Regions from separate parts of the Ruminococcus sp. 1001136sp1_2201st1_G3_2201SCRN_220225 genome, predicted to be linked through region 2. Evidence: riboswitches for the same ligand, from Rfam matches in the RefSeq annotation. Region 2 holds a riboswitch; the other holds the start of a gene.
The links. A riboswitch is a leader RNA that binds a small molecule or an ion and turns the genes downstream of it on or off. The one in region 2 is predicted to bind thiamine pyrophosphate.

Region 1 (3,189 bases), on a different contig from region 2:
CGATCCTGTTGAGGCAAGGAGAATCCTGGATGAAGAGCTTTATGGAATGGAGCGTGTGAAACAACGTATTATCGAGACGATTATCCAGATCAACCGTACACATACCCTTCCGGCCTACGGACTTCTTCTGATCGGACCTGCCGGTACTGGCAAATCCCAGATAGCCTATGCAGTTGCAAGAATCCTGAAACTTCCGTGGACTACGCTGGACATGAGCTCAATTAACGACTCTAAGCAGCTTACCGGAAGCCCCCGTATTTACGCAAATGCAAAGCCCGGAATTATTATGGAGGCATTTTCCATGGCTGGTGCCTCTAATCTGGTATTTATTATTAACGAGCTTGATAAGGCAAATTCCGGCAAAGGAAATGGAAATCCGGCAGACGTACTTCTTACCCTTCTGGACAATCTTGGATTTACAGATAACTATATGGAGTGTATGATCCCAACTGGCGGTGTTTATCCAATTGCTACTGCAAATGACCGTGACCAGATCAGTGCACCGCTGATGTCCAGATTCGCAGTAATTGATATTCCGGATTATACAGCTGAGGAGAAGAAAGTAATCTTTTCCAGATTCTCTCTTCCGAAAGTTCTTAAGAGAATGCATATGGAAGAGAGTGAGTGCATTATCACAGAGGGGGCGCTGGAGGCAATCATCCAGCGTTATTCCAATACTTCAGGTATTCGTGATCTGGAGCAGGCAGCAGAGCACATTGCGGCAAATGCACTGTATCAGATCGAGGTCAACCATGTAGAGAAGGTAGAGTATACCAGAGAGATGGTGGAGGAACTTCTGAAATAGAAAAGATGAATTATTATATTCGATAACAATATTCGCAAAATAATCATAATATAAAAATATACAAGAGAAACATATAACAGGAGTGATAAAAATTGGAATTCTGGGACATCTATGATATTAACAAGAAACCTACAGGCCGCACCATGAAGCGAAACGACTGGTGCTTAAAAGACGGGGAATACCATCTCACCGTACTTGGAGTAGTGGCAAGACCAGATGGTACGTTTCTCATTACCAAACGTGTGATGACAAAAGCCTGGGCACCAGGCTGGTGGGAAGTTTCCGGCGGTGCAGCACAGGCAGGGGAATCTTCTTATGATGCTGTACTCCGCGAAGTGAAAGAGGAGACAGGCCTTGATGTAAGCGGTGCGCAGGGCGGCTATCTTTTTACTTACAAAAGAGAGAATCCAGGGGAGGGAGACAACTATTTCGTAGATGTTTACCGCTTTGTGATGGATGTGAAAGAAGAAGATCTACACCTTCAGGAAGAAGAGACAGACGGCCACATGTTTGCCACTCTGAATCAGATCAAGGAATTTGCAGCCCAGGGAAAATTCCTGCACTATGACAGTATTCAGGCTGCCTTTGAGAATCTGTAGATTTATTATATATTCTGCAGGAAATAACTGTGATATGCAGGGAGATTTTTTTTACGAATTCTGATGAAATGGGAATATTAATTAGAGCGTGCTGGTCAGACTGCGAGCAGTACAATTCTGTTAAGGGTATGTAAAATATAATTGAGATAAAAATAGTTTCTTGTAATTTGAAGAAAGGTGTATTATAATAAGCAACGAAATCTGAATAAAGACCAGGGGAGTTTCAATTGAGAAGCTGAGAGTAAGGTAGTCCTTAGACCCTTTTAACCTGTTGGATCATGCCAGTGTAGGAAGTGTTTAACGATGTAATTAGGAGCATTTGTCTGGATGGCAGGTGCTCTTTTTTCATACTGACTGACAGAGCCTGTTCAGTTCCGTCACAGTTTCAAGAATGGTTCTTATTCGATTTTTAACGCAAAGTCCTGTTTATGGGACAGAAAATAGGAGGAAAAGAAAATGAACGCAAGTGTAGCAATTCAGGTACTGCCAAATGTACAGGATGAAGAGGAAGTTATCCGCATTGTAGACGAGGTGATCGCCTACATCAGATCCACTGGTCTGAACTATTATGTAGGACCATTTGAGACCACCATTGAAGGTGATTACGACCAGCTGATGGATATTGTAAAAGAGTGTCAGCATGTAGCTGAGCGCGCAGGCTGCAAGGCTATGAGCGTATATGTTAAAATTGCATATAAACCAGAAGGGGATGTACTTACCATTGAAAAGAAAGTTACCAAACATCACCAGTAAGATACCTCCAATTGCAGCCATGGCCGTGATTCTGCTTGGCTGGGAAGTGGTAAGCATTTCGGGAATTGTTCCCTCCTACATGCTTCCATCTCCGGTAGCAGTGCTGACAGCCCTGTTTGGCGATCTGCCAACCATACTTTTCCATGCGAAATTCACTTTGCTGGAATCCTTTTACGGACTTCTCATTGGAATCGCGCTGGCATTTGTGTTTGCAACTATGATGGATCGGTTCCGTGTAATGGATCAGGCATTTTATCCGATCATGATCATTACGCAGACCATACCGACCATTGCCATTGCGCCAATTCTGGTGCTTTGGATGGGATTTGGAATGGCACCTAAGATCACTCTGGTTGTGATCACCACTTTTTTCCCAATTACAATCGGACTGCTGGATGGATATAAAAGTGTGGATCCGGATGCCATTCGTCTGATGAAGGCCATGGGAGCCAGCCGGGCACAGATTTTCCGCCATGTGAAATTTCCAGGTGCTTTGCCCCAGTTTTTTTCCGGGCTGAAAATATCTGCTTCCTATGCAGTTGTAGGAGCAGTTGTTTCTGAGTGGCTGGGTGGATTTAACGGACTTGGTGTTTATATGACCCGTGTAAAAAAAGCATATTCTTTTGATAAAATGTTTGCAGTCATTATCTTCATTGTGATCATCAGCCTTTTACTTCTTCTGGCAGTAAATATTGTCAGCCGGATCACAATGCCATGGCTGCAGGTAGAAAAGGAGAAAAATCATGAATAAGAATCTGAAAAAAGTAATCGCACCAGTTGCAGCGGCAGCTATGGTGCTTGCAGTTCCTACAGGTGTATACGCAGAAGATGGTGCACAGGAGAAAATCACATTCTGCCTGGACTGGACACCGAATACCAACCACACCGGACTTTATGTAGCACAGGCAAAAGGCTACTACGAAGAAGCTGGTCTTGATGTGGAAATCGTTCAGCCACCGGAAAATGGTGCAGCCCTTATGTGCGCAGCAGGTCAGGCTCAGTTTGCGATCGAGGCCCAGGATACCATGGCTG
Region 2 (3,189 bases):
TGCAAATACAGAACCGATGAGGTACAGGAAATCGGTAATGTTGTCCATTGGATACACAGTTGCAGCAATTGTTCCGATGATGGTTACGGCAATTGCGGCATATTTTCCATTAATTTTGGAAAATACAGATTCAGATGAAATTCCGGCGGAGTAAGCATCCAGGAATGTGGTGGTAACAGTGGAAAATACAATGATCAGAAGGCCTGCAATTCCCAGTCCGGCTTTCACCATAATCTGAGCAATGTCGGATTCACCGGTATAAATCGCTGCACCCATACCGATTACATACATCCAGCAGCTTACAAGACCGTAAACAATAGAGCTTACAGCAGTTGCTTTCACTGGCTCCTTCGCCTCGCGGGTATAATCACTGATCAGCGGCAGCCAGGACAGTGGCATTGCAACAGAAAGCTCAACCGCAGCACCAAAGGACATGGCTTCCTCGCCAATGGCAAGTGCAGTCCCGCCATCAAAGAAGATGAGCTTGCAGAGTACCAGTGTAAGGATAAAAAGTGCTGCCATAGCGATGGTGTTGATTTTTCCAAGGTTTGTGATGCCGATAAAAATCCACAGTACGATCAGTGCACCGATTACCAGACACCATACCCAGCTTCCGGTATGTAACACACCGTTTGCGGCCAGAGCTCCGTCGTAGATCATAATAGCAGTCCAGCCAACCAGCTGAAGTACATTCAGGAAGGAGAAGAAAATCCCGCCCTTTTCCCCAAAGCTCATTTTTACAGTTTCCATTGCACTGCGGCGTGTTTTTCCGCCAATTACTCCGGCGAGGAAAAGCAGGGTACAGCCAATAATATGTCCGATGATAATGGCAAGAAGACCTTTTCCAAAGCCAAGTGAGGCAAAATAGGTTCCAGTGAGGATTTCCGCCAGGGAAACACCAGCGCCAAACCAGATCAGGCCGTTTTCAAAAATGGAAGTACGTTTTTCGGTCATGTTATTTCGCCTCCTTATCTGGTGTCGGTTTTACGGTTGAGAGTTCAGATTCTGCAGTGACAGAGGCTGCTTGTTTTGCTGACACGCCTGATTCCCCATTTGTGAAGACAGAGGCTTCTGCCGTAATCTCGTCATGTGACAGTGTGAATTCATTTTTTATTGCAAATCCGTGATCCATAGGACCACTGCCTTTTCCAAGATCCAGCATAGCAGCAAGTGCTCCGGAAATATATTTCTTTGCCCTCTCCACGGAAGTATCCAGGTCAAATCCCTTTGCCAGATTAGAAGCAATGGCACTGGATAAGGTACATCCTGTTCCGTGAGTGTTTGGATTGTTGATCCGCTTTCCCTGGAACCATTTGTAATCGCCTTTGCGCCACAGAAGGTCATTGGCGTCATTTAGCTGATGACCACCCTTGCAAAGCACTGCACAGCTGTATTTCTCTCCGATGGCAGCAGCGGCTTTGATCATATCCTCGGCAGTTTCTATTTTCATTCCGGACAGAACCTCTGCCTCCGGAATATTCGGTGTCAGGACTGTGGCCATTGGAAGAAGCTGACTTTTAAGGGCTTCAATGGCTTCATCATTGATCAGCTTGGCTCCGCTTGTGGCGACCATAACCGGGTCTACTACAATGTTCTTTGCTTCATACTGGCGAAGCTTTGTCGCAATGGTTTCAATCAAAGCGCTGGAAGATACCATTCCAATCTTCACTGCATCCGGATAAATATCTGTAAAAATATTATCCAGCTGGTCTGCCAGAAATTCTGGCGTTGCTTCCATAATACCTGTTACACCGGTAGTATTCTGTGCGGTAAGTGCGGTAATCGCACTCATGGCATATACTCCATTGCTGATCATTGTCTTGATATCAGCCTGGATACCGGCGCCTCCGCTGGAGTCACTTCCAGCGATTGTTAATGCTGTTCTCATAATTTTCTTCCTTTCTCTTGGCCTTGTTTGAAGCAGTTTCCACGAGTTATGAGTTATAACGTGAAAAAATCTTTTTACAAACCGGCACTGTTGTTATGTATGCATTAATTTTATATAGCGTCCGAAAGTGGTGCCCCCAGCCGAACGCTGCATTGCTGCCATATGAAAAAAGAGACACCCCAATGAGGTGTCTCCGAAAAAAATCAAACCCATGATGACTTCCTACGGCGGCATTATCCGCATCAGGTAATAGGGTCGAAATTCACAATTTCCTCTCAGCCTGTGTACAAGCTCCCCTGTTCTTTTGTTATTATAGTAATAATGGGAAAAATTGTCAATAAGGTGTTGGAATACAATAAATACCAAGCGTGAAAATCGTTTACGCTAACTCCACAACCAGCACCTGATATCCATGCAGCTTAACTGAATTTCCATCCAGAACCATATCCGGGTAGTTATTGATCAGCACCTTTTTGCATTCTGATGGAAGTGTAATTTCCTGCTCATCCCACTGATAATTGCCAACCACAAGCAAAGTTTTATCTCCTTTACGGTAGTATGCCATTAAATTATGCCGATCTTCCATAAAGGGCTCCAGAGCACCATACACAACGGTTTCTTTATATTCCGGATCCTTGCGAAGAGCGATCAGTTTCTTATAGAAATTAAGTACGGAATTTGGATCAATCGTCTCTTTTTCCACATTAATTGCGGTATAATTGGAATTTACCCGAAGCCACGGTGTACCAGCTGTAAATCCGGCATTTTCCTCACCAGTCCACTGCATGGGGGTACGGGCATTGTCACGGCTGCGGCGGGCAACAGCTTTCAAAGCTGCTTCCGGGGTAAGTCCGGCGTCAAGTGCAACTTTATATTCATCCAGAGTTGAAATATCATCTACCTCGTCAATAGATTTGAACGGGATATTTTCCATGCCAAGCTCCTGTCCCTGATAAATAAAGGGAAGTCCACGAAGCATGAAATTCAATGCTGCCAGCATTTTTTTGCTTGTGTCACAGCAATCACCTTCTGGAATATAGTGACTGACACCGCGAGGCTCGTCATGATTCTCGATAATATTGGAAACGAATCCGAAATCCCCCATTTTGGCCTGTGTCTCAAAACAGCAGCGCTTGTAGTCGTCAGGTGTGATTTCTTTGCAATCGTACCAGCCTTTTTCAGAACCTCCGAAAATGGTTTCGTTAAAGTCGAACATAGAAGAAAAATAACCATTGTTTCCAATAAAATCCGGGAGCTCTTCGTCTTTTGCGTTGAAAACCTCACCTACGGAAAAAGCATCG

Region 1: it holds a riboswitch for thiamine pyrophosphate, as region 2 does, so the genes downstream of both, AB5642_RS00250 (thiamine-binding protein) here and thiD (bifunctional hydroxymethylpyrimidine kinase/phosphomethylpyrimidine kinase) in region 2, are expected to answer to the same signal.

Annotation. Positions count from the first base shown of each region.
Region 1 is NZ_JBCOME010000001.1:42,488-45,676, reverse strand. It holds gene AB5642_RS00260 (AAA family ATPase) at 1-805, shown strand, start outside; gene AB5642_RS00255 (NUDIX domain-containing protein) at 898-1,404, shown strand; TPP riboswitch at 1,609-1,715, shown strand; gene AB5642_RS00250 (thiamine-binding protein) at 1,861-2,157, shown strand; gene AB5642_RS00245 (ABC transporter permease) at 2,126-2,908, shown strand; gene AB5642_RS00240 (ABC transporter substrate-binding protein) at 2,901-3,189, shown strand, end outside.
Region 2 is NZ_JBCOME010000078.1:11,551-14,739, reverse strand. It holds gene cytX (putative hydroxymethylpyrimidine transporter CytX) at 1-954, opposite strand, end outside; partial or broken gene thiD (bifunctional hydroxymethylpyrimidine kinase/phosphomethylpyrimidine kinase) at 1,100-1,888, opposite strand; TPP riboswitch at 2,091-2,196, opposite strand; gene AB5642_RS18190 (alpha-glucosidase) at 2,268-3,189, opposite strand, start outside.